Regions from separate parts of the Pseudoalteromonas sp. HL-AS1 genome, predicted to be linked through region 1. Evidence: predicted binding sites of a transcription regulator. Region 1 holds the regulator's gene; each other region holds the start of a gene.

Region 1 (8,117 bases):
GTAATACTTCACCTAAGTCATCGTGGCCCATGTCTTCAGTTGCGGCGGCAATGTGCTTAGGTTCCATTTGGGCAATAATGCCTAAACGAACATCTTCAGATAATTCTTCAAGAACATCACCCTGCACATCAGGATCGACCAATTGCCAAAGCAGTCGGCGAATTTTATGCGGTGATGATTCTAATAATAATGCGGTATCACAAGGAGCCGTTTTTGCGAGCATGCGCCTAACTTGAACAAATTGACCACTATTGAGTGACTTCGTCACCTGTTTTAGTTGCTGTAGTGGGTAATCTTGTTCAAAAGCTTCAGGCATTGGCGTCCTTTATAAATTGTTATATTACTTTATGGGGGGGAGGTGAGTTAACTGGCGTTACTAACCTATCTATTTTATATATCTGTTTTAATTGAAGCATTAGTAATGCGAATATTGTTTTTATAAAACAGGTTATTCTTGTTCATTAAAGCGTTGTGCTATTAATTCTCCAACAGCGTGTAAAGCTTGCTCAGAATCAGGGCCTTTACAAACAACTTTAACTTCTTTTCCTTGGCTACTTTCAAGTAACATTAGTGCAAGTACGCTATCGCCTGCTGCTTCTTTGTCATCTTGGAATAATGTGATTGTCGCATCAAATTGTACTGCTAATTGCGCAAGCACAGTAGCTGCTCTGGCGTGTAAGCCTAATTTGTTTTTTATTAAAAAGGTATCTTCACAATGCATAACTTACTCTACCTAAGCTGAACAGGTGATTATTCAGCTATATTATTTTTCTTGCTCGCGATGGCGAATTTTTACATTGGGATGTGTCATTGCGAAACTTTCACCGATAGTTTGCGCTAAATACACAGAGCGATGTTGCCCGCCTGTACACCCAATAGCAATGGTTAAATAACTGCGGTTATTTCGTTCTAAATGTGGTAACCACGTTTGTACAAATGTTTGAATTTGCCATGTGAATTTTTGCACTATGCTGTGATTAGCTAAATAGTCTTTAACCGGTTGATCTAACCCATTTAAAGGCTTTAACTCTGGTTCCCAGTGTGGATTTGGTAAAAAGCGTGCATCAAATACGTAGTCTGCTTCTTTTGGTATACCGTGTTTAAAACCAAATGATTCAAATGTGACAATCAGTTGCTTATCTTTTTTACCTAAAATCTTTTCACGAATAGATTCAGCGAGTTGATGAACACTTAAATCAGTCGTATCTATCATAAAGTCGGCGCGAGTGGTTAATACATCAAGTAATTCTTTTTCTTTTTTGATGGCTAAATCAAGCGGCAACGAGTCTATTGATAGTGGGTGTAATCTGCGTGTTTCAGAAAAGCGTTTGATCAATGTCTGATCGTCGCTATCTAAATAAAACAACGTAGGGTTTGCAAAGCCAGGCAAGTATTCAAGAATATCGTTAAATTCATCTTGTTCTTTAGGGATGTTGCGCACATCTATGCTAACAGCAATTTTATCGTAGCTATCAGACACACTGCGAACTAATGAAGGTAGTAGGTTTACTGGAATATTATCTACGCAATAATAACCTAAATCTTCTACAACGCGCAAAGCAACCGACTTTCCAGAACCAGAACGGCCACTTATGATAATTAACTCCATTTAACACCCTTTATAAAACTATGATTGATCGACAATAACTTGGTAAAGCTCAGTATCAGATTTTGCACTGCGTAACTGTTTACAAAAATCTTTGTTGTTTAGTTTATCAGCAATGGTTGCTAGAGTCTTTAAGTGCTGCTGGTTATCGCCATCTGGTACGATGAGTGCGACAAAAATATCAACAGGGCGATTATCGATTGCATCAAAGTTTATTGGAGTTTCGCTAACGAGCACTAAAGCCAAAGGCTCTTCTGCACCGCTCATTCTTCCATGAGGAATAGCAATGCCACGCCCTATACCTGTACTACCTAATTTCTCTCTGCTCATTAAAGCATTAAGAATATCTTGTTGCGGTAAATACGGAAGTTTGTCGTGAGCAAGTTCGCTAATGAACTCTAAAATTCTTTTTTTGCTATTAAAAAGGACCGCAGCTTTGCTGCAGTCCTGGCATATAAGTGAACTTAATTTCATCATATTAGTGTCGAGCAAGCTTCTCTTTGTGTTTGATTACTTGGCGATCGAGCTTGTCGATCAACGAGTCAATAGCGGCATACATATCTTGATGTTCTGTAGAGGCAAATAGCTCAGCACCGCTTACGTGTATTGTGGCTTCTGCTTTTTGATTTAATTTTTCTACATCGAGAATGACATGAACATTATTAATATGATCAGAGTGTCTTTCAAGCTTCGCAAATTTAGTATTAATATAGTCTCTTAGTGAATCGGTTAATTCTACGTGACGACCAGTTAAGTTTAGTTGCATAAGCATTACCCTCTTAGTTTAGCGTCTTAAATCAGACTTTTACGCTGATTTGACGGTGGAATAGCAAGAGATTCACGGTATTTTGCGATTGTACGTCTTGCTACTTTAATTCCTTGCTCAGCCAATATATCCGCTATTTTGCTATCACTCAATGGTTTTGCTGAGTTTTCTGCTGCGATTAATTTTCGGATAAGCGCACGTATTGCTGTAGATGAACATTCACCACCGTTTTCAGTACTTACATGGCTTGAGAAAAAATATTTAAGCTCAAATATACCACGGGGTGTATGCATGTACTTTTGAGTAGTCACACGCGAAATTGTCGATTCGTGCATTTCTACCATTTCAGCGACATCATTTAAAACCATTGGTTTCATGGCTTCAGGGCCATGTTCAAAAAATCCTTGTTGTTGCTTAACAATACAATTAGTAACTTTTAATAGCGTGTCGTTTCTACTTTCTAAGCTTTTAATAAACCATTTAGCTTCTTGTAAATGTGAGCGAATAAACTGGCTGTCGCCACTTGATTTTACAGTGCGAGACATTGCCGCGTATTGGCTATTAACACGAATTTTAGGCATGCTATCTGGGTTTAATTCGACAACCCAGCGACCTTTAATTTTTTTAACTGACACATCAGGAATAACATACTCAGATTCTTCCCTTACAATAGTATCTGCAGGTTTTGGGTTGAGAGTATGTATTAGTGTCATCACTTCTTTAAGCTCTTCTTCTTTAAGCTTAGTTTTTTTCATTAATGTACGATAGTCGCGAGCTGCTAATAGATCAATATGCTCGGTTAAAATCATTTTCGTTTCATTAATGTAAGGTGTTTCTTTATCAAATTGATTAAGCTGAATACACAAACACTCTTGTAAACTACGTGCAGCAATACCAACAGGATCAAACAGTTGAATGCGTTTTAATACCGCTTCAATTTCATCAAGTTCGACTTCGTTATCATCTTCGTTTTCTTGATTAAAGCTTTCTAAAATTTCTTCGCAACTGAGAGTTAAAATACCTGAATCATCGACGGCCTCTACAATCGCAATAGCGATGGCTTCATCGGTAGGGCTAAATGGCGTTAGTTGTAATTGCCACATTAAATACTCATGGAGCGTTTCAGTAGAGGCGCCTTGGTATATAGATTCGTCTTCAGGCATTGGACCTGATGAGGCTGCTGGGGCGGCACTCATGTACTCATCCCAACTAACATCCATAGCCATGTCGTCACTTAGCGTGTCTTTTGCAAGTGCTTCACCAGTATCTTGTTCATATTCGCTCGGAGCATCATCAGCAGATGCGCTAACAGTTATGTCATCGGTATCAGCTTTTTGCTCGTTTTTACCAGCAGCGTCTTCAGAATAGTCTGCCTCTTCAACCTCTAAAAGTGGATTACTGTCGAGAGCTTCTTGTATTTCTTGCTGGAGATCCAATGTACTGAGTTGCAACAAACGAATAGCTTGTTGCAACTGTGGAGTCATTGTAAGTTGCTGGCCCATGCGCAGCTGTAGTGATTGCCTCATGTATCTCTAACAATCCTTTTATGTTGTTATAATTAATACTAGCAGATGCTTAAAGACATGGCGTAAATGTTACAGCCTAAATTGCTCGCCTAAGTAAACATCGCGTACTGTTTTATCATTTAATACGTGTTCTGGAGTACCTGATGCAATCAGTTCCCCATGAGAAACAATGTAGGCTTTTTCACAAACATCAAGGGTCTCTCTTACGTTATGGTCGGTAATTAATACTCCAATCCCACGATTTTTAAGATGTTCTATTATTTTCTTTATATCTAATACCGAAATAGGGTCAACACCAGCAAACGGTTCATCCAGTAATATAAATTTAGGATCTGCTGCCAGCGCTCGTGCTATTTCTACACGACGACGTTCTCCACCCGATAATGCCATACCTTGGCTATCACGAATGTGTTGTATGCTAAATTCATCTAATAAGTTATTGAGCGTGTCTTCTCTGGCTTGTTTATTTAGTTCTTTGCGCGTTTCTAAAATGGCCATTAAGTTTTGATAAACAGTCAGCTTTCTAAAAATCGATGACTCTTGTGGTAAGTAGCCTATGCCTAATCTAGCACGACTATGCATAGGTAAAAGAGTAATATCGTTATCATCAATAGATATTTTACCTTTGTCGCTAGGAACAAGCCCTACAATCATATAAAAAGTCGTTGTTTTACCAGCACCGTTAGGGCCAAGTAAGCCAACTATACTGCCAGCTTGTACTTCAAGGCCGACGTTTTTTACAACTTCACGACCTTTATAGCTTTTTGCTAATAGTTCTGCTTTTAATGTGCTCATGGTTGACCTTTATCGCCTTTTTTACTTTTTTTAGTTTCGATCGGTACTAAAATTGTGTGAACGCGGTCAGTTGAGTTTTCATCTTTTTCGGCACTGATGAGCTGCTGCTCTATGTCGTAGGTAATGCTTTTAGCATTTATTTTTTGTCCGGCTTGCGATACTTGTGCATTACCAACAAGCGTTAAAAAACGCTTAGATACATCATAACGTACTTCGTCAGCACTGGCGCTCATAGTTGTGCCGTCTGATTGCTTTTCTTCAAAGTGCGCAGGGCTACCTGTGGCAATTAATAATTGTTTATTATCACCAAGTTCATCACGTTTGTGTACTTCGAGGCGATCGGCTGTAATGCGGCGATTACCGTGAATAATCTCAACGTTTTTCTCAAAAATACCCACATTAGCTTTCAATTGACCTTCTTGCTTGTCGGCACTTATTGAAATTTGATTGGCAGCAGGTTGCGTGTTTTGCTCTGCAGCACTACTATTAAACGCTAGTATAAGTGTAGGAATTATAAGTGATTTTAATATTTTATTGGTCATAGTATATGGTTCGCGTATGGTTAATTAGTTTTATCACTTCGGTTTTTAAGTCGGCTTCTAGGCCTTTACCGGTGATTTTTAAATTGGGTCCAGTGATGATGACGGGTTGCTCCGAACGCATTGTTAATAGCTTTATATCAACCTGAATATTATCAGCATTGATTTTGTCTATCATGGCGTTATCGGTTAAATTTTTGGCAACCACATTACCTTCTAAAATTAATTGTTTATCTTCGTATAATGTTGCTTCGTCTGCATTTATTTGCCACGTTTGTTGTTCGTTATATAAAGTGAAAATGGGTTTTTCGAAAAACGTGAAACCTAATTGCTGGTATAGCTCCATTTTAGCCGCAGTGACTTTGTGGCTAATTTTACCTTGCTCATCATAGGCTGTCTGTTTGAGCTCAATAGCTATGTAATCAGGCTTAGCAATAACTTCAGGCTCAGCCTGAGGCACAATATTTGTTTGTGTAAAATAAGGGTACCAAAGCCAAACCATACAGCTAATGAATAAAACGCTTAATATTATGCGCGCTGCATTCATGAACTAGTGCCTTGTGTAGTCAATGCTTTACCATTTTCAAGCATGAGCAAATCGGTGAGTTCTCTCACAGCACCAAAACCACCAGGCATTTGCGTTACATAGTGTGACAAACGCTTAATAAGTGGGTGGGCATCATTTACTGCAACGGCAAAGCCTACTAACTCCATAACAGGCATGTCAGGACCGTCATCACCAATATAAGCAATTTGTTCATCGCTAAGGTTGAGTTTATCTTTTAATTCTTGATAGGCAATGAGCTTATTTTCTTGGCCTTGATAAATATGCTGTACGGTTAAGCTGCTCATACGTTGTTGTACTATCTGTGAATGACGACCAGTAATAACAGCTACTTCAAAGCCACTGTTTATAAGTGCTTTAATGCCAAAACCATCTTTTGTATTAAATGCTTTTAGCTCTTCACCTTGATTGCCAAGGTAAATACGGCCATCAGAAAATACACCATCAATATCGCATATAAGTAGTTTTACTTTTTTAGCGCGTGCTTTTGCATCATCGCTCAGCGGTTGATAGAGTTCTTCAAATTGCATTTATAACACTCCTGCTTTCAATAGGTCTTGCATATTTAATGCGCCAATAGGTTGGTTTTTCTCATTGACGACGATTAGGCCATTTATACGTTTACGTTCCATAATATTGAGCGCTTCAGCGGCTAAAATATCTTGCGTAGCTGTAGTGCATGACTTAGTCATAACAACATCTATTTGTGTTGTATGAATATCAATTCTTTGTTCTAAAATGCGACGTAAGTCACCATCGGTAAATAACCCTACGAGTTGCTGATTTTCATCAACAATGGCTGTCATACCTAATCCTTTAGCTGACATTTCTATTAGAGCATCTTTAACTGTTTGTGAAACATCAATAATAGGTGTATTTGCGCCGCTGTGCATAACATCTTTTAAAGTAAGTAATAAGCGCTTGCCTAAACTACCACCTGGGTGAGATAGCGCGAAGTCATCAGCTGTAAAGCCGCGAGCTTCTAATAATGCAACTGCCATGGCATCGCCCATCGCAAGCGTTGCAGTGGTACTTGATGTAGGGGCTAGACCCAATGAACAAGCTTCTTTTTCTACTTTAATACACACATGTACATTAGCAAGGGTTGCCATGGTTGATTGCGTATTGCCAGTCATCGCTATCATTTTGGCACCAAGTCGTTTTAAAACCGGAATGATATTTAAAACTTCGCTGGTTTCCCCTGAATTAGAAATAAGCATAACCACGTCATTTTTAGTGATCATACCTAAATCACCATGACTTGCTTCACCAGGGTGAACAAAAAACGCAGGGCTGCCAGTGCTTGCAAGAGTTGCCGCTATTTTATTGCCAATATGGCCTGATTTTCCCATGCCAATAACAATAATACGGCCTTCACAGTCGTACATTAATTGGCACGCATTATGAAAATTTTCATCTACATATTGTGCAATATCACTAAGTGCTTGGCGCTCAACATCTAAAACGCGAAGGCCTTGTTCAATAAAGTTTAGCGTTGCCATCTTTTACCCTACTTGACTAAAAATATACCCTTGGTAACCCAAAAACGCTATTAGTAATAAGCCGCCTTCTACTCTATTGATACGCTGGGTGCCTCTAAAGTTCAATGACATAATAATAAGAGCAAGTGTTGCACCAATCATAATTAATATATCTCGGCTTACTAACGATGGATCAATTGCTGAAGGATTAATAATACCTGCTAGAGGTAATACAGCTAAAATATTAAATATGTTTGAGCCAACAATATTACCTAGTGCTAAATCATCTTCATTTTTAAGTACGCCTGCAACCGAGGCGGCAAGTTCAGGCAAGCTAGTACCAATGGCAATAATTGTTAAACCAATGACTAAGTCGCTTAAGCCGAAGTATTTAGCAATATCAACAGCTGAGCCGATTAAAAAATGAGAACTAACCGGCAGGAGTATCATGCCGACAATTAACCAAAATACCGCTTTTTTAGTAGGTACATCGTTTGGTACATCGTCGCAGGCTTCTGAGACAAATGGGTCATCTTGGTTTTTTGCACGCATAGATACAATGATTAACCCACCGATGAATACGATAAAGCCAACTAAAAGTGCCACACCCTCACTGAATGAAAAGTAGTTATCTGAGAACACATACCAAGTAGCTAAAGATACGAGCATCACCAATGGCATTTCGCGTTTTAACGTACTAGATGAAACTGAAAGAGGGCGAAATAGAGCCGTGATACCTAACACAAGTAAAATGTTTGTAATATTAGAGCCAACAGCATTACCAACAGCTGTGTCTGTTTTGTTAGCTAGTGCGGCAGATGCCGAAACCATCATTTCGG
Region 2 (8,117 bases), 160 kb from region 1:
TCTACAAATGCCTCAGTGGTGTGGCGCAGTGTTTTATTTTGTAAGTCAGCTTGGCCATTAAACGGGTCAATAATATTACCGCGTTCATCAAGCGCCATTGAATTTATGGTTAAATCGCGTCTTGCTAAATCTTCTTCGAGCGTTACCGTTGGGCTGGCATCAACCACAAAGCCAGTATAGCCTTTGCCGCTTTTACGCTCTGTGCGCCCAAGTGCATATTCTTCTTTTGTTTTTGGGTGCAAGTAAACCGGAAAGTCGCTACCTATTGGTACAAAACCGAGCGACTGCATTGTGTCTGGCGTTTCACCAATCACTACATAATCGTTATCTTTCGATTTTATATTTAGCAGTTTGTCGCGCACTGCACCACCAACGAGGTAAACTTTTTTTAAGTTACTTTTCACTTTATTCCCATAAACATTAATAAAATTGTTTGATACTAATCATAACATTAATTAAAAAATTCTGCGGTGTTTGCCAAGCTTAAGTAAGCTCATTACAATGGCGCATTATTTTCAGCTATAGCTTCGCAATTAATGAAAAACCATTCATCAAAAAAAGAACTTATGTTACTACCCATTTTATTAGTGGTTATTTTAATGTGTGTGGCGGGTCACTTTTTACTACAAGCAAATTTTCAAGACAGTAATGTAGTTGAATACATGTTAGCAGCACTGCCGTTTGCTATGTTTGGATTGGTTATTGTGGCGTTTAAAATGGCGGCTAAAAGCGAAAAGGATGAACAAAACGAGCAGGACTCTTAATCCTACTCAGTTTTAGCTACTTATTATAATTTAAAGTATGTGATAGCCAAACCAGTCTGGCTTTATCGGCTGCGATATACCGCTGGGCGTGAGCTTAATGTTTAGCTGGCTGTCGAGTAAATCAATGGCAAAGCAATCGTCTACGTCATGTAAATCATCTTTATGGATATGGCTAAGCCCTGCGAGTAAATCGTTTTTAGCGCGCTCTTTAGCTTCATGGCTACTGCTTGCAACATACAATGCAAAGTCGTGTTGCTCAGCCATAGTATCACTTCTGTAAGCGCCTAAATTTACAAAATAGAGTTGTTTATTTTGCTCCACATAGCTGTCGACAACTTCTACTTTAAAGCCATCAATATGATTAATTGCCATGTAGCTATCCATGTGAACACTACTTCTGTCGCCTACCCATTGGCTTTTTAACTTTGTATAAGTTTGCTCAATGTTTTGCCCTACAACAAAACGAATATCATGCATTTCAATGTGGCAACCTTGAATCCGGCCACCTAAATACACCATAAATAACTGCATGCTTTTCCTTAACCTAAATTATCAACATCAATATTATGCTTTTTAATCAACTTATAAAAATCTGAGCGATTGCGCTTGGCAAGCTTAGCGCCTTCGGCTACGTTACCACCTGCCATTTTTAAAGTGTTAATTACATAGTCGCGCTCAAACTCTTTTTTAGCGTCGTTTAGTGATAATGGTTCTACGTTTGTTTCATTACTATTTAGCGCAGCTAACACTAAGTGCTCTGAAATAACATCGCTTGGCGTTAATGCTACAACCTGCTCTACTACGTTTTGTAGTTGGCGGATATTACCTGGCCAGTCGTAACGCACAAGCGCATGCATAGCATCGCTTGCAAAGTGTTTTTCAGTTTGCTTCATGCGCTTAGCAATACTTGCACTAAAGTGCTGTGCTAATAAGCTTATATCTTCGCGGCGCTCACACAGTGGCGGTAATTTTAAATTAACTACGTTTAAGCGGTAGTATAAATCTTCTCTAAATTGCTGGTTTAAAATAGCTTCAGGAAGATTTTTATGTGTTGCCGATACAATACGTACATCAATTGCGATTTCTTCTTGAAAGCCTACGGGGCGAATTGTTTTTTCTTGTAATACGCGCAGTAACTTAACCTGCAAGTTAAGTGGCATATCACCTATTTCATCTAAAAATAGCGTGCCGCCCTCAGCTTGTTGAAACAAACCTTGGTGATCTTTAATTGCGCCCGTAAAAGAGCCTTTTTTATGACCAAATAATTCAGACTCTAAAAGCTCCCCTGGTACAGCGCCGCAGTTAATTGCAACAAAAGGACCACCGCTTACATGACTATGCTGGTGAATCGCCTGTGCGAGTAACTCTTTACCTGTACCACTAGCCCCCGAAATTAGTACATTAACTTGCGTTGGCCCAAGTAGTTTTACTTGCTCTAACAAGTGCAGCATTGCCCCACTGCGCGTAACTATATTACTTTTAGGTGCGGCTTCATCGGCGTTAACACCATGAATTTCTATGGCTTTTGCAAGGCTGTCAAATAACTCGTCTTTATCCACTGGTTTAGTTATAAATGCAAAAATGCCCTGCTTAGTTGCCTCTACTGCATCAGGAATTGAGCCGTGCGCTGTCATCATAATGACAGGTAATGCTGGGTAGCGGCTTTGCAGCTGACGATGCAGTGCCATACCATCCATTTCATCCATGCGTAAGTCGGTTATTACGGCGTCAAACACTTGGCTTTTAAGTATTTGTAGTGCGGTTAAACCGCTTTCACAGGTTGTCACTTCGTATCCTTTTGATTCGATACGAATAGCGAGCAGTTTTAATAAGCTAGCGTCGTCGTCTACGAGTAATACTTTTGCACCTTGTACTTTAGTTGCGGCCATAATTACTGCTCCTTCGTTTCTTCTCGTAGTAAAAGTTGCTGCTCAATCGTTGCTAACGATGAGAGGGTTTCTTGCATTTTATTATTAAGTGCTTGCTGCTCTTTTTTAGCATTTATTTGCATAGTTACTTGCTGCTTTTGAAGCCATAAATATTGCTTTATGTCATCAGGCCAAAAGTAAGCAAGATCGAGCTTTAGCAACTTAGTCATTACCATATTTGGATCATCATTTATGTTTAAGCACATGAACTTAAAAAAGCGTTTAAGCTCGTTTTCGCCTGTAAAAACATCTTTGCTAGGTACCAATTTAAATCCGCCACACTGATTAGCGTGCCATGCAATAACTTGCTCTGCAGGAGGATAGCTTGGTTCAATTTTTGGTCTAGGTTTTGGACTAGGGTTACTGTTTTTGTCGTTCGTTTTTTTTGTATCGACCACAGGTGCAGGTGTAATTGACACACGCTCTTCTTGCCCATTATTAATTTCACAACCTGATATAACCATGCTGCTACTGAGCACACATAAAATAGCGATTAAACGCAAGCGCATGTTAATTAACTCCTAGATTTTTTGTTATGGGAATTTTAATTGAAAACCGGCAACCATGTGGCTCGTTATGCTCAACACTAAGTGTACCTCTTAGCTGTTCAACAGACTCTTTTACAATAGTTAAACCCAGTCCACTGCCTTGCAGCGTAACATTTTTACTGTGTTTACCTTGATAAAATGCGCTGAAAATTTGAGTTTTTTCTTGCTCTTTAATACCGCCCCCTTTATCAAGTACAACGATACAAAGCTGGTTTTGCTCAAGCGCTAAATTAATAGTAACGCTTTGCTTATTATCTGAAAATTTTAAGCCATTTGAAATAAGCTGAATTAAAATCATCTCAATAAGCTCACTAGGTAAAGCAAGCGGTTTGTTAGGTAAAGTGTTTTGCCACTGCAGAGCTTGCTCACGCGCACTTAAGCGATGCTCAAAATGGCTATTAATTTTATTAATAAGAAGACTAAATTCAACTTCGCTTAAGCTGTCTTTACTGGTGCGAATCGCATTATAACTCAGCAAACTGTCAATCATTGTGCGAAGGCGCACCATAGATTGGCTAATAAGCTCAAGCACCGCTTTTTGCTCAGCAGTAATTGGACCTACTATTTCATCAGTTAATAAATCAGTGCCTTCGACCATTGAAGCAAGCGGCGTTTTTAGCTCATGAGTTACATGGCGTAAAAAAGTATCTTTTTGCTGCTCAAGCATATGAAGTTGTTCTTGTACCCATTGGAGCTTTTCTCCTAGCTCAACAAGCTCAGCTGAACCTTTCACAGATATTTTTTGCTGCCAATGCCCCTGCCCAAGCTTATCAATAACCGTAGTTAACCCTTTTAGCCGCCCACTTATGCGCCATAAAAAACCTCCCCCAACAATTAAAGTCAGTGGAATAAGTGCCACCAGCCAGTTTATAAATGACGCTTGCAGGCTTGTAAGCTCATTTTGGTTATTGGTAATTTGCGCTTCGTTTTTATCACGTAACCATAAAGTAAGCTCAGCAACTAAGTCGCTCACTGGCACAAATAGCTCAGCTTGTTGTTGTTTTTGCTCAACGAGTTTTACATGCGCGGTTTGTAAGGTGGTATATAAGCGTTGCCATTGGTGGATATACTCTTTATTCGTGTTTACAAATTTGAGTTCATCAATGCTTTGTAGGGATGATTGCCATTTATCGACAATGAGCTTATCAAGCGATTCACTTTTTAATACCCAGTTTTGCCTAGTAGCGCGCTCAAGGCTGTTGAGTTCTTGCTTTAAAGTGTTAAACGATTTGGTAACTTGGTAGTTACTACTCACAATACTTTGAGTAACCGCTAATTGCTTATTAAGCGCATTTAAAAATACGATCACCACTATAGAAAGCGGAAGTAGCGAAAGCAGCATACTCATTGCAAATTGCCCAATTAAATTAGGCCGCCAGTTAAGCATTGCTTGGTATTTTTTAGCTATGGTTGCTGGCATTTAGTTTAGTCCTTTTAAGTTAAGCGCTCTATTATTAAGTGCTTACCTTATACACTAGCTGAACCAGCAATTATATTTAATACGATTAACAGCCAGCACTATAAAACAATGTGTCGCCAAATAGAGACAGCGTAACTCGTTGATTTTAATAAACTCCCTTTCACCCCCACCAAATAATGTTGCAAAAGGCGCACAAAAATTACAATAAACCCAGTAAAAACTTCTCACTGGCTTAAAGCAAAAACAATAACCAATTGAAAAATAACAATAATTATTATTGGCACCATTTTTGTAATAGGAAGTAATAACTTTAATCAATAAGGAAATAATTATGAACAAACGCATTTTAGTAATTTCATCATTACTGGCTTTAGGCTTTTTAGGCGCTAATGCACACGCAATGGACGTTCACGCGACTTTTAACGAGCTTGATAAAGACAGTAACGGCACATTAAGTGAAGCCGAAGCAGGTGAAGATGCTGTGTTACACGAGAATTTTTCTCAAATTGATACTAATCAAGATGGGCAATTGTCGCTAGATGAATTCAAAAAATTTATTCAATAAACTCATTTAATAAGGAACGTGATTATGAAACAACTTATAGCCGCTTTTTCATTAATGTTTTTAGCAATTAGTGCCACCGTAATTGCATCGCCAACAAATGTGCGTTTTGCCCACTTAGATAAAGACATGGACGGACAAATATCGATTGCAGAAGCAAAGGAAGACAAGGAAGTAATGAGACAGTTTGCCGACTTAGATGAAGACGGTGATGAAAAAGTCTCAAAAAAAGAATTTGAAAGCTTTAAACCTTAATGAGTAATTACTGATTAAGCTTTACTTAAGCTTGTTATAGGTAAACTGGAATTAAAAGCATTTGCCATAATCCCTGAGGGAGTGTGTAAAAGGATTTAATGTTGGGAGTTAAATTACGGCAAGTGCTTTTTCCTTTTCACTTTATTTTAGCCACAAACTTTAAATACATCTTTTGGAAGGAACACCATGAAGATACTTCCCCTTATTATAAGCATCTTAATGCTATTAAGCTTTGATGCCGCTGCACTTGATGTAAAGCAACGCTTTGATCACCTCGATAGCGACAAAAGTGGCTATTTAACGCATAACGAACTTGATCCCCAACCACAACTATTAAACACATTTGTAAAATGGGACAAAAACCAAGATAACCAAATTTCGTTAATCGAATTTAAAAATTACCTTACCAATAACCTCTACTGAGTATTTTTCATGAAAAAAACAAGCTATATAGCGCTTTTTGCGTTTAGTATTTTTAGCACATTAGGCTTTGCTGCAAGCAACAATGTTGCAGAGCAATTTGAAAAACTTGATAGAAACCAGGATGGTTTTTTAACACGTTCAGAAACCGCTGTAGACCCCGCTTTGTGGTCTCGGTTTTCAAGCTACGATCAAGACAAAGATGGTAAACTAACGCTAAGTGAATACAGTCTATACGCTAGTAAATAAACCCTTTCAAAAGCTAGATATTTTATGTTCTAGCTTTACTACTTTTTTCTTCATCATAATTTGTCTCACATATTGGTATTATAAAGTTGGGTTTGCTAGTGTTAACGCACTAACAATAAAAAATAATGCCTTATGTCGCTCAAAAAAATAATCAAACCACTCATACTAGCCAGCCTTTGCGCTAGTTCTAGTTACACTTTTGCACAAACAAAAGTAATTTATAACGCCAATGGTTATACCCCTTTATATCAAGGTGAAGTACAGCAATTTACTACCCTCGTTATTAAAAATGGCAAGGTAGTAAAACTAGGTAGCGATACACTTAAAGATAGCTACCCAGATGCCAAGCTAATTGACGCGCACGGTAATACCTTATTACCAGGCTTAATTGATGCTCATGGGCACGTTATTGGCCTTGGCGATAATTTATCGCAACTTGATGTACGCGGTGCAAAATCGGTTGATGAAGTAACGAATAAACTAAAAGTATTTGCCGATAACAAACAAGGTTGGATTATAGGGCGAGGTTGGAACCAAGAGCTATGGGCTGATACACGCTTTCCTACGGCTAAAGATTTAGACAAAGTAGTTAACGATCGACCTGTGGTGCTTTCTCGAGTTGATAGCCACGCCATTTGGGTTAATTCAAAAGCGCTCGAACTTGCTGGTATTACCGCCCAAACAAAAGCGCCTGAAGGCGGTGAGATAATTAAAGACGAATTTGGCAATCCTACGGGTATTTTTGTAGATAAAGCAGAATCGCTAATTACCCAGCATATGCCAGCCCCTTCAAAACAAGATATAAGTGACTCACTTGATGCAGCAGGTAAACATTTATTAAGTTTAGGCATTACCTCTACTCACGATGCAGGTATTGATAAAACCACCTGGGAGGTTTACAAAGAGCGCGGCGACCTTGGTAATTTACCACTACGCATTGTGGCAATGTTAAGTGGTGCAAGCCCTGATTTAGACACAATGTTAAAGGCAGGCCGGTACCACGACAAAAATGACTTTATGGAAATTCGCAGTGTTAAAGTTTACGCCGATGGCGCATTGGGCTCTCGTGGTGCAGCACTTATTGAAGAATATGCAGACAGACCTGGTCACCATGGTTTAATGCTTGAAACACAAGAGAAACTCGAAGCACTCTTTACACAAAGCTTTAAAAGCGGCTTTAGCGCAAATACTCACGCCATTGGCGACAAAGCAAATAAAGTAGTACTTGATGCCTATCAAAATGTGTTTAAAAAAACGGGCGGTATATTACTGCGCAACCGAATAGAGCACGCCCAAATTGTAACCCCTGATGATATCCCTCGCTTTAAAGCGTTAAAAATAATCCCTTCAATGCAGCCAGTACATGCTACTTCTGATATGCATATGGCAGAGCAGCGTTTAACTAAAAAGCAACTAAGCGGCGCCTACGCGTGGCAAACATTTTTACAGCAAGGTTCGGTTGTTGCGGCAGGCTCTGATTACCCTGTAGAGCTTGCAAATCCATTTGATGGTTTGTATTCAGCCATTACACGCATGGATCATAACAAACTACCGGAAAACGGCTGGCGCGCAAGTGAAGTACTAAGCCGAGAAGATGCATTACGTGCATTTACTCTTGGTGGCGCCTATGCAGCTCATCAAGAATTTAAGGTGGGTAGTTTAGAAAAAGGTAAATGGGCCGACTTTATTTTAATTGATAAAGACTACTTTAAAGTGCCTGTTGACGAGATATACAAAACAAACGTACTGCAAACATGGGTAGCAGGTAAGCTTCGTTATAAAAAAGAAGAGGTTACAAAAGCACCATAATTAAAAATAAACAAATTAATTATTAAATTTAATTAAAGTAATCAAAAAGTGTGTCGATAAGGAGGGGTATTTATAAAATCCCCTTATGTTTCAGGAAGAAAACATGTTATCAAAAAAAATAACTCTTACTTTATCGGCACTTTTTACACTATCACTCTCAGC
Region 3 (8,117 bases), 1.7 Mb from region 1:
CTGCAGGAGTGACTGAACTTCTTTCTATATTTAAGCGTTTTTGTGCTTTTTCAAATACTTCATAACCATTATCACTCGACTTGATTTCAACCCCATCAGCGACCTTAATACGGTGCTGACCCTGATCGCCGTTATATTCGTATGTATTTGTATTCGAGTTAAATGAATAAGTCTGCGCATTATCCTGATAGCCTGAAAAAATATAACGGCCATTTTCTGACTTTGCATTCATCCAACTAAAAACCGCTTCTTTAATTGATTCAATCTCACCGGCCATGCTTTTTCGATCGATGTCTGACATTGCCCCATTACCTGCTTTAATGGTTAGAATGTTTGCCCTATCTACCGACTCTTTGATACTTTCGAGTACACCTTCCTGTGTTTCAAGGCGACTTTTCAACATTTCAGAATTTTTAACATGTTGCTCATTTATTTGAATTTTATCGTTAAACAACATTGCCTGAGATATTATCGCGGGAGCCTCTGATGAAGAGAGATACTTTTTCCCTGTATTAACACGCTCTTGTGCATCAGCAACGCGTTGCTGATTTTCAAGTATTTTATCAGTGCCATTTTGGTACATTAAATTATTAGATAAACGCATAATTACCTCGCCGCATTTAATAAGGTGTCAAAAATTTCTTGAGCTGCTGCTAAAACTTGTGCTGATGCTGAGTATGATTGTTGAAAACGCAGTAAATTTGCGGCCTCTTCATCAAGGTTTACTCCAGATAGTGATTCATACCATGCCTCAGATTGTTGTGCTAGAGCGTCAAATGCAGCCCCACTTGTGATTGCTTGGCCAGTTATAACACCTATATCACTCACTAATCCTGAATAAGCTTGGTTGAACGTTTTATGATTATCGGCTGTTGCTGTTGTTTCTACATTTAAACGTACTAACTCACCATTTTGTAAATCAGCTAATTTTAAACCATTACGGTTATCATCAAAGCCGCCTTCGTTAAACTCAAGTGTAAAGGTGTCGCCTGTTGCTGGTGTACCTTCTATATCAAAGTCAAAACCATAATCGCTGTATGGCGTTCCTGCTTGAGATAAAACATTATTACCTGGCGGTGGAATAATAATTGTTGTTGCCGTATTATTTTCATCAGAAATTTGATATTCGTTTGCAGTGCCTGTTTTAACTAGGGTAATAACGCCATTGGTCAAACCGGGAGCTGTGCTAAAACCACCCGATGTTACACTTGTAACTTCTCCTGCTGAAATAGTAGCGGTACCGGTATTATCTATACTGTTAGCTGTACGAATAGGGGATGCGAGTGCTAGGTCTTCTGCGCGACCTGTTGCAAGTGTGATACTTGAAGCGGAATCTGAATTAAGCTTTATTTGAAATTGATCACCCACGTTACCTGTTTTGCTTGTATCTATATTTAATTGGAGTCCGAAGGAGTCTTTTACTGTTGCAAGCACTTCTGGTGTTGTAGGTGTTGCCGCTTGATAAGGGACTGCATTTCGAATATCGTCTGCATTTATGATCCCATCGGCTGGGATATCTGCAACTGATGGATCACCTAGCGGCTCGCCTTTATTATCTACTGGTTGAATAGAAACCGATGTCGCACTGGTATAAGTAATAATAAAATCACTGGCAGGTAATTCACTGCCTTTACCTGGCTCTACCGTTGCAGTCATACCGGCAGTACCGGTGTTAGCTTGATACGCATAAGCGCCAACGGTAGGTATATTAAAAATATTCCCCCCTAGCTGGCCTGTTGCATCCATACCCAATTTGTTTTGCTCATTAAATGCGTCAGCTATCGCTAAGCCCATTTGACCAATTTGGTTTTGCGCAGGGACTAATATGTCATCTCTAAAAGAAAGTAAGCCGCCAATTTTGCCTTTGAGTTTACTTGCATCAACTTCAAGCGGCACTGCTTTGCCACCATTAACGTCAAGCTTAAATTCTTTAAAATTAGGATCGGGGTCGCCCGTCATCGAAAATAAGTTAAATGCGCCATTTTGCATAACAACTGCTTCGCCTGTGCCCATAAAAACGAGCTTTTCGCCATTTGGACCATCAAGCGTTTCTATGTCTATTAGCTCTGATAAGTCGCGTATCGCTTTATCACGTTCGTTATAGGTAGAGCTCGCATCTGCGGCGTTATTAGTGCCATTAACTGCTGCAATATTTTGATTTAGCGTGCTAATACTTTGAATGAGTGAGTTTGCTTCATCTGAAAATATTTCGAGCTGCTCGTTTACTATACTTTTTTGATCAAGCACGATGCCCGAAAGCCTATCCATTTGATCAATTAAGCTTTGCGCGTCGGTCATTACTAATGAGCGAGCAACGGTAGATGACGGCTGATTAAGCGCTTCTTGCACGTTATTAAATAAAGAGTTAATGCCAGTCGAAAGGTTGTTCGACTCTTCAGAAAAAATAGTATCAACTCGATTAGCCTCAGTAATAAACTGATCGAAAAACGATTTATTAGAGGTGTCACGATTTAGCTGTGACTGAGCAAACTCGTTTAGTAATCGGTATGTTTCGCCTCGCCCCACTTGGTTGTCAACCATAGTGGTAAATTCAGTACGCTCACGTACGTAACCTACGGTATTTACATTGGCGATATTTTTACTTGTCGTTTGCAGTAGCTCCGAGCTTGCTCTAACCCCAGAACTGGCAATGTTTAATAAATTAAACGACATGTTACTCTACTCCTTGGCGGATCACGTTTGCCGCAATGTCTTTTAGCTGGCTGCTATTGAGCACATTTTTTATTTTACTGGCGTAATTTGGATCGGTTGCATAACCTGCTTTTTGCAATGAATCTAAAAAGTCATTTGGTTTTGCTGTATTTTGTAATGCTTCTTGGTAGCGTGGGTTTTGCGTTAAAAAATCAACGAAGTCGTTCACACTATCTTTAATTGAAGCGTAGGCTCTAAAGCTGGCTTGTTTTTTAACGGGTGTGCCTTGCTCAAACTCAAGCGTTACTTTGCTTGCTTTGTCGCCTTCCCAGCTTTTATCTGACTTAATATTAAATAAGTTATTTGAGCTGCCACCGTCACTTTTATTAATAATGTGCTTACCCCAACCGGTTTCAAGTGCTGCTTGTGCAACCATTACCGCTGGGTTTAAACCAATTTTTTGCGCTGCAGTTTTAGCGTGTTCCCACACTGAACTTACAAACTCTTCTGCATTTTTAAATGTTGGGCTATCGGCTTTAGACTCTGCAGTATTAACTTTAGGCTCAGCAATATCGGCTTTAGTGCTCTTAACGATAAGATCGGGTTGATTATTTTTTTGCTCATGAGGAAGCGCTGATCCGACTTGCGTATCGCTAAAAATATCGTTGGTTGTTCTAAGTACAGAGCCTGGCATAAAGTTTTTAGACTCAGGCGATAACTGCTGAACAATTAAATCGGCAAGGCCTAAAGAGCCATTTGATGAAAGCTCTGTTGAAAGCTGCTGGTCGTGCATTTCTTCAAAAAACTTTACGCCACTTGAATTAAATGGACTGTCTTTGTCTTCAAATGCTTCGTTGGCTTTGCGCATTCCTTTGAGCAGCATTTGCGTAAAAATAGCTTCAAATTGTGCGGCCGCTTTTTTGAGCGCAGCTTTAGAGGCATCAGTTGATGCATCGCCACTGGTTAAGGCTTCTTTACGAAGTGAATCTAAGTTGCCTAAATCAAAAAAGTTTTGCTTATCGAGGTGGTTAGTTTCCATCGGCTTTTTGACACAAAATGAATAATGCAGTTAAAAATGCAAAAATTGAGCCACTACCGATAAAAAGAGGAAGATAAAAATAATAAACTTAAGTTGCTGTAAATAAAAAGCCCTATATCTTGTTTCAAAAATATAGGGCTTAAGTAATACGTTATTTATTGGCTTGGGTTATTTATATAACAACTAACTGTCCGTTAATTGCGCCAGCTTCTTTTAGTGCTTCTAAAATAGCCATTAAGTCACCAGGCGCTGCGCCTACTTCGTTAATTGCGCGAACTAAATCGTCAAGGCTTACACCTGGATTAAATACAAAGGCGCGCGAGTCATCTTGATTTACATCAATAATACTTTGCTGTGTAACAACAGTATCACCGTTTGCTAGCGGGTTTGGTTGTGACACATTTTGTTGTTCTGCAATTGTTACTGTTAAGCCACCGTGAGTTATAGCGGCAGGCTGAAGCTTAACGTTTTTACCAATGACAATTGTACCTGTGCGCGAGTTAACTATAATTTTAGCGGCCATATCAGCTGGCTTAAATTCTAAGTTTTCGAGTGTTGATAAGTACGATACACGCTGGGATGCATCGCGTGGTGCTATAACACGAATAGAAACAGAATCAATTGCTTGTGCGCTATTTGGGCCGACTAAATCATTAATTGTTTTTTCTAGGCGTTTTGCCGTTGTAAAGTCTGGGCGGTTTAGGTTGAAGGTAATGTAATCGCCTTGCATAAATGGACTTTCTACTGTGCGTTCAACTGTTGCGCCATTTGGTATACGACCAACGGTAGGGGTGTTAATTACAACCTTACTGCCATCAAGACCTTGTGCGCCTAAGCCACCTACAATTAAGCTACCTTGTGCAATTGCGTATACGTTGCCATCTACACCCTTTAAAAAAGTTTGTAGTAAAGTACCGCCACGCAAGCTGCCTGCACTACCAATAGACGAAACCGTAATATCGATTGTTTGCCCGGGCTTTCTAAATGCGGGTAATTCTGCATGAACAGCAACAGCGGCAACATTTTTAATTTTAGGACTTTGAGTTGAAGGTAGCGTAATACCAAAGCTGTTCAACATGCCTCTAAAACTTTGTTGTGTATATGAGTTTTGCTCGCCAGTGCCCGGTAAACCAACCACTAAGCCATAACCAACTAATTGGTTAGAGCGCACGCCCTCAACCATAGACACATCTTTTATGCGCTCAGCACTGGCAGTAAACTGCCAACCTAATAATACAACTAAACATAAAGCTTTAAGGCTATTCATGTTGTTACCCTCTAAAATGGAAACAGCGAACTGCTAAAGAAACGTGTAAGCCAACCAGGACTTTGCGCCTCTTGCGTTTGCCCTTTACCTGAGTATTGAATACGTGCATTAGCAATGCGGTTTGATTCAACCGTATTATCGGCGCTTACGTCTTGAGGGCGTACTAGCCCTTCTAAACGAATAAACTCTTCGCCGGTATTAAGCGTTAGCCATTTTTCGCCGCGTATAACTAAATTACCGTTAGGTAAAACACGCATAACATTTACCGAAATATCGCCTACTAAGCTGTTTGACTGGTTTGATTTTGAATCGCCCGTAAACGACGAATCACTACCAATACCAAACTGAATACTATCGCCACCTATATTTACAGGTAGACCACCTAATCCAATCACTGGGTCTAAACTTGCGTCGGTTTCTTTGTCTGTTTCTGTTTTAGCAGCTTTTGTTGCTTGAGTAGACTCTTGTAACTTAACCGTAATTATATCGCCAGTACGTAGCGCTTTTTTATCAGAATATAAGTCGTTTGATGTATGAGTATTAAACAATGAACCCGTTGCTACCATCGGCTCTAAAATAGGCTCGGGGTACATAGGTGCATAGTAAGGGTCGTCCTGTACTACTTCGCTATTTTGCGTAGACATACAGCCACTTAAAAATAATGTGCCCGCTGCAAATAAAATAATATTACGCATAATTCCCCCTACTCTATTAAAGCTGTTGATTGATATAACTCATCATTTCGTCAACGGCCGAAATTACTTTTGAGTTCATTTCGTAAATACGCTGAGTTTCTATTAGATTTACCAGCTCTTCAGTCACATTTACGTTAGATGTTTCGAGTGAGCCTTGAATAATACTACCTAACCCTTCAACACCCGGGTTACCTTGTACCGGTGCACCACTTACAGCAGTTTCGGTATAAAGGTTTTGACCAATTGGCTCAAGACCCGATGGATTAATAAAGTCACTAATTGTTAGCTGACCAATTACTACGTTATCCGCTTGGCCTGCAACACGTACAGATACTTCGCCATCTTGCGACACCGTAATTGATTGCGCGTCGTCTGGTACATTCATTTCTGGCTGAATCACATAACCTGCGCCCGATGTTACAATTCGTCCATCGCCATCGGTAGTAAACTGGCCGTTGCGCGAGTAAGCAATATTGCCATCTGGTTGCAGTACTTCAAAAAAACCTTCGCCAGAAATCATCCAATCTAGTGAGTTTTCGGTGGTCAACATGTTGCCTTGCGTAAACTCTTTTTGATTAGCTACAACTTTAGCACCCGCACCTAACATTAAGCCTGATGGCATTTCGGTATCTTGCGATGAACGACCACCTGGTTGATTAATATTTTGATAAAGTAAATCTTCAAATATAGCGCGGCTTTTTTTGTAACCTACAGTACTCGCATTCGCTAAGTTATTTGAAATAACCGATATATCGGTTTGTTGAGCGTCTAGCCCCGTTTTACTGATCCACAATGCTGGATTCATAATCGTGTCCTCACTTTAAAGTTAAACTATGCGTAATAACTGATCTTGACGCTCGTCAATTTCTTCAGCTGTTTTCATTAATTTCACTTGTAATTCAAATTGGCGCTGGTGGCTTATCATGTCGACCATTTCGTGAACCGGATTCACATTCGACATTTCAAGCGAACCACTTAAAACTTTTACATTGGCAGAGGTATCTACTGTTACATTTGCTTTTGGTCTAAATAAACCGTCGTTACCTTTTTCGAGCTGTGAGCTATTTGCTTCTACCACTCTAAGCGTGTCGATTTCTTCTAAAAAATTAGCGGGAGCGCCTTGCGGGCGAACTTGAATAGCGCCATCTTGGCTAAACCCTATTTTTTCGACTGGGACGGGTAAAATAACAGGGCCGCCTTCGCCAATTACTTGACGACCACCGCTCGTTACTAACATGCCTTGCGCAGTAATATTGAGCGTACCTACTTTGGTATAAGCTTCGTTACCAGAGGCATCTTGCACGGCAAGCCACGCGTTATCGCTCATTGCAATATCTAAATCGCGCCCGGTTTGAACAATGCCACCCGATACCATGTTAGAACCCGGACGCTCTTGCATTGCAAATACTCGTGTAGGCAAACCTTCGCCAAACGCTTGCATAGAACGCGCCTGTGCAAAGTCAGCTTTAAAGCCTGTTGTATTTGCATTCGCCAAATTATTGGCTTTAAGCGCAAGTCCCTGTAGGCTTTGCTTAGCGCCAGAGGCCGCAATGTAGACCATTTTGTCCATAGTATCGACTCACATAAAAAATCTCTGAAATTATAAATGCAAAATAGATGCCAAATTAAATTTGACGCAACATTGAGGGTATTAAGAAGAGCTCATAAAAAAGGCTGCAAAAATGCAGCCTAATATATTCAATTGAGTGTAGCTTATCGAATCTGCAAAATACTCTGCTGAATTGTTGAGTTAACTTCAAGCGCACGTGAGTTTGCTTGGTAATTACGCTGTGCAGTAATTAAGTCTACTAGTTCAGTAGTTAAATTGGTGTTTGATTGCTCAAGTGCAGATGAATTTATTGATCCTAAAGTACCCGATCCTGGCTCACCTGCAATAGGCTCACCCGATGTTAAGCTTTTTTTCCACGCAGTATCGCCGACTTGCTGTAAACCTTGCGAGTTTGAAAAGCGAACCATAGCTACCTGGCCTAAAAATGATGTATCACCATTACTGTATGACGCTACAATTTTACCATCTGTACCAATGTCAATTCCGGCTAAACGACCAACAGTAGCACCATCTTGCTCAAGCGCTTTTACTTCAAAATTACTAGCGTATTGGGTAGGCACCTTATTTGCGGTACCAGTTTCATCACGCCAATTAACTTCGATATCTGCAGGAAAGCTTGCACCATTCGTTAATAAATCAGAAAGGCCTGCTGTACCGGAGGCTGCATCACCTCCAATTATCGAAATAGGATTAAAAGTATTCGCTACATTATCTACAGCTGGATCACCTGTTGTTGACGGTACGCCGCTTGAGTCAAATCCTAGGGTTGTTAAAGGTGCATAAGGCGTAGTCCCATCTTGAAGCACGCCATCCTCTCCAAAACTGTCACCATCAAGGGTAGTATAAACATCCCATTTATTTGCGTCAGTCGCAGTTGCGGCGTCATCACGTTTC
Region 4 (8,117 bases), on a different replicon from region 1:
AAAATCTATGCGGTAGCCAACACTTGTATGAAATTTATCTGTCCAATCTGAATCTTGCTGAATAGCAAAACCCGTTTGCCATGAGCGCGAATCGGTAGTGTCTGATAAGTTAAAGTCGCCGCTGCCATCGTTATTAATATCGTACTGACCACCAGGGGATACAAATACACCTGGACTAATTTCAATTAAACGCGCTTGTTGTGCATCAGTTAAAGGAATGCGGCGATTTGAAATTGGGCCAGTTAAATCAATAGGTAAGTCGGCTTCTGTTGTAAATTGGCTGTAGCCTAGCACGCGGTTGTAACGCACATCAAAAGCAAAAATTGTTTGCTGATCGCTATTCCAAAGGTAGGTAAGCTCGGTACGGTTTTGCGCGGTATCGGCACCATCTATAATTTCAACAAAGCTATTTTGTGCAATTTCTTCGCGTTGTAAGTGCTGAAAATACGTAATGTTTTTTATTGATGCGTTGTTTGAAAGTTCACGCTTATAAATACTGTGTAGTAAATAAGTAGTGGCTTCGTTTTGATTGTCAGGGTCGGTAAGTACTGTACTACGGTCTATTTTTACTTGCCCAGTAGGTGAAACAATAGAACCTGCTGCGGGTACTGTACTGCCATTGGCTTGCACGCCTTGGCCGGTAATATAAAGGCCATCATCAATTAAGGCTTGAGTAGGGCGGTTAATACCTGCGTTATCGGTAAATTCAACTTGGTATAACTCAAAGTTAATATCCCAGCTGCTCTTGTCATCAGGTAACACCCTAAGTGCTGCAAATAGGCTGTCGCTTTTCGTGCCCGAAAAGTCGTAGTAACTGCCGTTATCAATGTGTTCAGCGCTTACTCTAAAACCTACTTTGTCTTTTACTATAGGTGCACTGTAATCAACTAAAACGCTGTACTGATCCCATCGTCCTGCAGATACCGTTGCTTTGCCTTTACTGTCGTCAGTTGATGCTTTTTTAGAATGTAAGTTTACAAAACCACCGTTGCGTTGGCTTGAGCCAAATAATACCGGTGGCGCGCCTTTTACTACATCTATTTGTTCTATAGAGTTGAACGATAACGGCACGCCAAAGCCATTATTACCTGCTTGGCGGCGTGTACCATCTTGGAAAAGCTCACCTAGTTGCCCACGAATAGTAGGTAAACTTGGTGCCCCAAAACCACTGGCTGAATAGGTATTAGGGCTGACTGCAAGTACGTCTTGTAAAGTCGTAATATTGAGTTGTTCTATTAACTCGCTTGAAATTGGTGTTACTGATCGGGCTATATCTCGTAGAGCTAAGTTGTCGCCAAAAGGGCCGTCTACAGTGGCATTTTTAACCGAAAGACCTTGAGATTTGATAACTTGGCCTGCCACCTGAATACGCTCAATTGCGCCTTCTTTTGCTGTTTTTGATTCTCCGGCTGCAAAAGCATTAAGTGGTGTATTTAATATGGTGGCTAGGGAAAGTGCTAAATATGCGAGTTTCAAACGTTTTCTCTCTACGGTTAAAATGTTGTTGGCGATAAAGACCGAAAGGATTAAAAATAACTTTCAGTAAAATTTTGATTCTTTTTGTTTTTTTAGAACATAACAAAACAGATGCATTATAAAGATGGTAATTAAGTCGTATTGTTTTATTAGTTGATAAAATATTAATACAGCGATTGTACTAGAGTGAATGTAAGTATATGCTTTTAATATAATTTTTAATTATAGACTACTTTCAACCTGCTAACATTTTAAAAGCGTTAACTTTTATGCAGCATTTTTTAAATTACTTAAATAAGCTTCACTTTTAGTACTGCATGGCTTAACTAATGAATTTAATTAAAAATTTTTGAAATAAAAAATAACTTATACGGTCTAGGTTACTTCTACGTTTATTAATATTCATTTAAGGAAATTTTATGACAGGTTCAATGAATTCTGATGTGCAAAACCGTTTGCAGTGGTCACTTTTATCTTTGCGTTTAGGCGTGTTTATTGTAATGGTTATGTGGACATTCGATAAGTTTGTTAATCCTGGGCATAGCGCACGTATTTTTGAACATTTTTACGGTATTAGTGGCTCTACAGATATAGTGGCTTACATTATTGGTGCGGTGCAGTTAGTGCTTGTTTTAGCATTTTTAGCAGGTATTAAAAAGCGTATAACGTACGGTATCATTTTTGTAATGCATGGTTTATCTACGCTTTCTTCGTACAACCAGTACATAGATGGCTTTAATAACTTATTATTCTTTACTGCATGGCCGATGTGGGCTGCGTGTTTTGCACTTTACTTATTACGCGATCAAGACGTGAAATTTACTGTTAAGTAATAAAGTACATGCAAAAAATTGGTTATAAGCCATAAGGCTTATAACCAATAAGTACACAGGGAGTGTGTGGAAGTCGGTTTGCATGTTATGCAACTAATGCATTGCGTCGTTGTATTGCTCAGCAAGGCTCTCTTTTTGCCCTTCGGTAAGTGCTTTACCCGCTAATTGAAACACTTCGTGTTCTTCTTCACTTAAATGATGATGTACCAAATGGTGTAGCTTTTTAGCTGCAACTAACCATGCTGACGAGCTCATTTCGGTATCTTCAAGTTGTTCAATTAATTCATCAATTTCGTGATGTTCAGCTACGCTGTGGCGCGCTTTTTCATGAGTTAAGTCATCAAACATAAGTGGGTTATAAAAGTAACGTTCTTCAAATTTTGCGTGATTTTCTAATTCTATTTTTAGCTCATCCATTAGCGTGTGGCGCTGCTCTGTGTCGCCGTGTGTTTGAATAAGCGCATCTACCAATTCTCGTTGTTTGTCATGGTCATGACGTAGTGCTTCAAAAATATTCATAACTAGTCCTTTTACAATTTATTTGCTTATATCATTAACTAGCAAACTAAATGCCAAATATTAAGTTATTGTATTTTAATAAATTTAATTTAATTTTTTATTCTTTGGCTGCGATCACTGTAAATTTTACAGTGATATGAATGCAATAATTTCAGGTTTTTGCGTAGTTCAATTATAAAAATGAGTATAAATCCCTACAGAACCTTACAAATATTTACTGGTTGTTTATTTTATTGCAGTGATAAAGTAACAGCGTTATTTAGGTACAACCTATATGTTACTCCCACATATAACATCAATCGGTATAAATGCAGGTAGCACGTTAACTTAATAGGATAGTTTAAGGATGAACATAAAAACCCCCATCGCCTCATTATTGCTGTGCGCTCTACTGAGTGCATGTAGTACTGCCTCGCGTTCTGACCCTAACTTATGCATTGAAAAAGCTGGAACGTTTGATCGAAATTGCGCTCAAACAAGCTCACAGGTTTACAATCAATGCATTAGCGCACAAATTAAAAAGGATGAAAAAAATGATACTTTTTTTGATGCCATCGGTACGTTCTTTTTTGAATTTTTTGTAATGGTGGTAGAAAAGTAAATAGGCTAACTTGCAGATGTAATTTAGAGTAAATCAGTTGCGTAAAAATAGGATTAGTTATGAAGCAATTGTTGATAGCAATTTCACTTTTATTATTAAGCGCTTGTGCGGCGCAGCCTTACGCAGGCTCGGCAAAATGTATGGAACAAGCTGATATTGCATACGAAACCGATACACGTAAAAACGAGACATTAGATAATGAATGCAAAGCTGCAAAAGTAAATACGCCTAATAAAGAGCTTGAGAATCATGGCTTGGTTGATAGAAGCCTTTTACAGCTAATCGTTAGCTTTTTAAATGGCGTATTTTAATAGTAAAAATATAATTAAATAAGGTATGTATGAGGGAAGAACTAAGAGCAAAAATAATTACCGTGTGCGATAAAAAAATAGCAGTTAAAGGCGAAAATGTAGGGCTTTCTTTTTATGCATTTTTTGCTAATAAAAACGATGACCCAGAGCTACTTATGGAAGCTGCTACTTGGTGGATACACACCCATAAATTAGATCATTTTGTAAAAGCACATAAAATTAAACAGATGGTTTTAGATGGACTTTAGTCAATTAACTGAGAAAGTACTTTTAGCTGTATTTATCTAATCAACAACGACTTGGTTTCTTCCGTTTTCTTTTGCTTTATAAAGTAATTTATCTGCATGTTTAATAAGAACATCTAGCGTGCTTTTTAAAGGGTTACTTACAGAGGCTCCAACACTAAAAGTGATTTTTGTATCACTAGGAAGGTCTTTTATATTACTACAATGCTCGGTAAACCTAGTGGCTAGCTGGTTAAAGATATCTCGAATAGCTAGTTTGTCAACCGAATTTAGTGCAAACAACCATTCTTCGCCGCCGTAGCGGCCAAACTGATGATCACCACTTAGTGTTTCTTTTGCAGCCTTTGCAAAGGAAATAAGAACTAAATCTCCAACATCGTGACCAAATTGGTCGTTAACTTTTTTAAAGTAGTCTAAGTCAACAATTGCTATCGTCATTTTACCTTCATCAAGCTTTGCTTCTGCTGCGCGCATTATTCCTCTGCGATTAGGGCTATTTGTTAGATAATCTGTTAATGAAATATCGTGATATTTTTGACGTTGTCGAGCTTGCCGATAAAATAAAAATAATGAAGCAATCACTAAAATAAACGCAATAGCAGCGCTGAGTCGCCAAATTATTTTTTGTTGGTACTCTTCTTTAGCTTGTAGTTCACTAATGTCTTTTTCGTACTCTAGTTGCTGTATTTTTTCTTCTTTTTGTTTTACTTCAAACTGTACCTGTAGTGTTTTTATATTACTTTCACTGGTAGCTTCGTAGTGTTTTTTTGTATAAAGGAGCTTTTGTTCAATTGCTTCAAAAGCCTCGTTAGTGTAGTTAAGGCGTCGCTTTAGCTCATAGCGTTTACTTAAAAAATCGGCTTTATAAATACTGCGGCTGAATTTATCTAAGTTTAAAAATACCTCATCGTTTGCTTCATTTGCTTGATCAAGTAAATCTAGTTTTATATATATGTCAGCTAACAAAATGAGCGATGCGAGTTGCATGTCGTGTACACCTGCAGAACGAGCAAGCTCAATGTTCTCTTTAGTTAAAGTTAAAGCTTTATCGTAGTTTGCTTGTAAGTACTCAATGCTAGCAATTGAGTATTGGGCAAAGGTTAAGCCTTTTTGCATATTAGCTTTTTTAAAATAGAGCAATGCTTTGTCTAGGTATATTAAGGCATCTTTAGGTTTTTTTATCTCGAGCAATATATTGCCTAAACTCCAATATGCTTTTGCAGTAAAAAGCCCGTCTTGTGTTTGCTCATATGCCGCAACCGCTTTTTTTGCATAATATATGGCTTTGTCTTTTTCGTTTAGATAATTATATGCATCGGCTATTTTTCTAAAAAAGTATCCCTGAGATGCTGAGTCGTCATCTTTTAATGCTAATTCTAGCCCCTCTAGTGCAACATTTAGGGTCTTTTTCAATGCGTCTGTATCGGTGTAATAGTAAGCAAGTGCTCGTAAAATAATAATTTTTTCTTTAGATGAATGCTGTTGCAGGCTCTCTTCTAATTTTGTGGCTAGCTTGTGTGCTGGAGCTGGGTTTGCATCCCTCGCTAGAGACTTGAGTTGTGATTCGAGAAATAATAAATATACACTTTTTTGGTTTGGTAACTCTTTGTTCTTTAAGTAATAGGATAAGTGAGTATTTAACGCTGCGTATTTTTCTTGTCTAAAAAGTAACTCCGCATACAAAGCGGCCGCTTCTAAATGAAGCTTTTCCCAATTTTGATCTTTGCTTATTTTAAACGCTTGAGTGAGTTTGTCTCCATTTTGAAGATAGTCTAATTCATTTAGTTTTATGTTATTGATGAGAGTTTGAGTCGTGTCAAAGTCTAGCGCATGTGAAGTTGCATTTAATGAATCGCCGTTAGCAGAGGCAAGTTTACTAAAAAGTAAAAATAAAAGAAGAACAATATACTTTGCCCATAAAGTATTACCTAAAAGCTTTATTTGTGTATTGTTAGCCATGTTAATCCTTTGCTGATTTATTTTTATTATTGAAATACTTATTCACAGTGCTTAATAAACTTGGGTTTGAACAGTTTTTTATACTTCTCATTGAAAAAATAAGACCACAAATGATATCAATTTAATTAATAAAAACAAACACATTGTATAATATAGTCGCTGTAGTTATGGGTTTTATTAAAAATCAGCGGCTACTTCAAACTCTAATCGTTTAAGCGTAATAGGGTGAGTAAATGCTAAGTATTCTGCATGTAAATGTAATCGTTCGGCTTTTTGCCCGTAATGTGTGTCGCCTATAATTGGCATGTTTAAACCTAAGCTGTGCGCACAATGCACTCTTAATTGATGAGTTCGCCCTGTTTTAGGGTATAACTGTAATCGGGTAATATTGTTGTTACGCTCTAAAACCTGCCAGGTAGTAAGTGATGGCTTACCGTGTGTGTAACACACCATTTGGCGCGGTTTATCATCAAAGTCGAGCACTAAGGGTAAATCAATCACTCCGCTATCCCCAGCTACGTTGCCATTAACTAATGCGACATAACGTTTATCTATGGTGCGTTCAATAAACTGCTTTTGCAGTGCTTTGTGCACGCGTTTATTAAGCGCAATCATCAATAACCCAGAAGTCGACATATCTAATCTGTGTACAATTAGTGGGCCTGATGCCTCTGGAAACTGCGTTTTTATGCGCATATAAACTGAGTCATCAATATTAACGCCAGGTACCGATAAAAACTCAGCGGGCTTATTTACCACAAGTAAGTCGTCATCTTTATAAACAATACTTAAATCTTTACCCTGAGCAGGGTTGATAAGTAGCGGGTTATCTTCAACATCTAAACCCTTTAGCATGTGCCCAAGTATTGGTTGGCATTTACTGTAACAAGAAGGGTAGTAGTTTTTATGCTGCCTAATTGCTGATTTAGGTGCTGCTCCCCACCAAAACTCTGCCATAGCAAGTGGCTTTAAGTCATGTTTATAGGCGTATTGTAATAATTTAGGCGCTGCACAATCGCCAGCACCCGAAGGAGGAGTGTGCTCAGGTAATGCTGCAAAAATAGCATTTAAATCTGTAGTTTCACCATTTGCATTTAAAAATTGGTACTGTGCAAATAGCTTTTTTTGTAAGCTTTTAGAAAGCGTTTTACGGCGTTTTTTTAAATGAGTAATTTCATCAGAAATATTACTGTGTGTTTGCTGCAGTGACTCGATTATATTTTGCCAATAGGCTTTAAGTGCCAGCAGTTGCTTTTTTTCTACGATGCTTTGCCCTGCAAGCTTATTTTTTAACTGCTCAAAATCACTTTCGCTAAGCTCTAATTTGCCTTCGGTACGTTGTATTTTACGTTGCTGGCGACCGGCTTGCATTACTGCCTGTTGGGCTAATAGTGCTTGCTGGTAGCTTTGTGTTGCATCATCAAGTTTGCTATTAACTTCAAGCAGTTGTTCACTATTTTCTAATTGCTCAATTTGAGCATTAATATCGTTAATTATTTTACTTTGAGCCAAATAGGTATCGTCTTGCAGCTGCATGCTAGAAACAGGCGGCACAAAGCTAATATTGCCTTTATCACCTTCAATTTGCCCCGAATAAGCGCTTAAAAAGCCTAATTGTTGCTTAGCATTTTGCACCACTAAAACCCCAAACATTTTACCTGCATTTTCTGCTTTTAAATGCGTTAACGTTTCAAGTTGTTGCTGTAATTGTTTTGTGGCTGCTACAGCTAATGGTTGCGGCTCGTAATAAAAAGGGAAAGTAAACTTTTCAGGAAGCGCGAGGGCATCAATATTTTGAGAAAATAATGTAAAGCAAGAAGCAGAATTTGACATAGAAGTAAGAGAAAAGCATTCAGTAAAATAATTGAGCGCATAATAACATATTCATAGTTAAGCCACTAAAAATCTCGCACCCGCATATTCATAAACACTTTAAAGCGGACATTCATGTTTTATGTATCAGTATGGGGGCGCAGCAAACCTAGGAGTCTCGTTTGTTAGTAAAGTCTCAGTAGTAATATATCTATCATTATCAAAATACTTAAGCTTATCGATTCTCAATAATTGAGCGCATTTCGAAACGATGACTTACCTGATAGATCAGAGACGAAAAATCAATTTACAGAATAACTGAATATTTAGGAGTTCTATATTATGAGTCAAAATATCGCAA

Evidence for each region. Region 1 encodes sigma-54, which starts transcription at its own class of promoters, with help from an activator protein. Its sites were predicted from a motif close to GTTGGCACGNNNNTNGNNT; they were not measured.
Region 2: the regulator sigma-54 is predicted to act here: its motif matches at 4,937-4,955, upstream of RB214_RS03845 (EF-hand domain-containing protein).
Region 3: the regulator sigma-54 is predicted to act here: its motif matches at 3,728-3,746, upstream of flgJ (flagellar assembly peptidoglycan hydrolase FlgJ).
Region 4: the regulator sigma-54 is predicted to act here: its motif matches at 2,868-2,886, upstream of RB214_RS17540 (hemerythrin domain-containing protein).

What each region holds. Positions count from the first base shown of each region.
Region 1 is NZ_CP133569.1:654,504-662,620, forward strand. Features, by position in the region: gene mgtE (magnesium transporter) at 1-316, opposite strand, end outside; gene RB214_RS03060 (HPr family phosphocarrier protein) at 449-721, opposite strand; gene rapZ (RNase adapter RapZ) at 764-1,609, opposite strand; gene ptsN (PTS IIA-like nitrogen regulatory protein PtsN) at 1,628-2,080, opposite strand; gene hpf (ribosome hibernation promoting factor) at 2,085-2,372, opposite strand; gene RB214_RS03080 (RNA polymerase factor sigma-54) at 2,399-3,898, opposite strand; gene lptB (LPS export ABC transporter ATP-binding protein) at 3,968-4,693, opposite strand; gene lptA (lipopolysaccharide transport periplasmic protein LptA) at 4,690-5,235, opposite strand; gene lptC (LPS export ABC transporter periplasmic protein LptC) at 5,225-5,779, opposite strand; gene kdsC (3-deoxy-manno-octulosonate-8-phosphatase KdsC) at 5,776-6,327, opposite strand; gene RB214_RS03105 (KpsF/GutQ family sugar-phosphate isomerase) at 6,328-7,299, opposite strand; gene RB214_RS03110 (calcium/sodium antiporter) at 7,303-8,117, opposite strand, start outside.
Region 2 is NZ_CP133569.1:814,920-823,036, reverse strand. Features, by position in the region: gene RB214_RS03875 (multifunctional CCA addition/repair protein) at 1-404, opposite strand, end outside; gene RB214_RS03870 (hypothetical protein) at 537-764, shown strand; gene RB214_RS03865 (DUF1543 domain-containing protein) at 795-1,295, opposite strand; gene RB214_RS03860 (sigma 54-interacting transcriptional regulator) at 1,304-2,653, opposite strand; gene RB214_RS03855 (hypothetical protein) at 2,656-3,201, opposite strand; gene RB214_RS03850 (HAMP domain-containing sensor histidine kinase) at 3,203-4,660, opposite strand; gene RB214_RS03845 (EF-hand domain-containing protein) at 4,992-5,225, shown strand; gene RB214_RS03840 (hypothetical protein) at 5,250-5,477, shown strand; gene RB214_RS03835 (EF-hand domain-containing protein) at 5,664-5,900, shown strand; gene RB214_RS03830 (calcium-binding protein) at 5,910-6,146, shown strand; gene RB214_RS03825 (amidohydrolase) at 6,279-7,955, shown strand; gene RB214_RS03820 (FlgO family outer membrane protein) at 8,059-8,117, shown strand, end outside.
Region 3 is NZ_CP133569.1:2,624,234-2,632,350, forward strand. Features, by position in the region: gene flgL (flagellar hook-associated protein FlgL) at 1-604, opposite strand, end outside; gene flgK (flagellar hook-associated protein FlgK) at 607-2,673, opposite strand; gene flgJ (flagellar assembly peptidoglycan hydrolase FlgJ) at 2,675-3,691, opposite strand; gene RB214_RS12200 (flagellar basal body P-ring protein FlgI) at 3,864-4,958, opposite strand; gene flgH (flagellar basal body L-ring protein FlgH) at 4,970-5,653, opposite strand; gene flgG (flagellar basal-body rod protein FlgG) at 5,670-6,458, opposite strand; gene RB214_RS12215 (flagellar basal body rod protein FlgF) at 6,480-7,223, opposite strand; gene flgE (flagellar hook protein FlgE) at 7,367-8,117, opposite strand, start outside.
Region 4 is NZ_CP133570.1:107,350-115,466, reverse strand. Features, by position in the region: gene RB214_RS17550 (TonB-dependent receptor domain-containing protein) at 1-1,476, opposite strand, end outside; gene RB214_RS17545 (hypothetical protein) at 1,896-2,309, shown strand; gene RB214_RS17540 (hemerythrin domain-containing protein) at 2,403-2,828, opposite strand; gene RB214_RS17535 (hypothetical protein) at 3,175-3,429, shown strand; gene RB214_RS17530 (hypothetical protein) at 3,489-3,740, shown strand; gene RB214_RS17525 (DUF6500 family protein) at 3,770-3,988, shown strand; gene RB214_RS17520 (GGDEF domain-containing protein) at 4,025-5,944, opposite strand; gene RB214_RS17515 (pseudouridine synthase) at 6,122-7,777, opposite strand; gene poxB (ubiquinone-dependent pyruvate dehydrogenase) at 8,099-8,117, shown strand, end outside.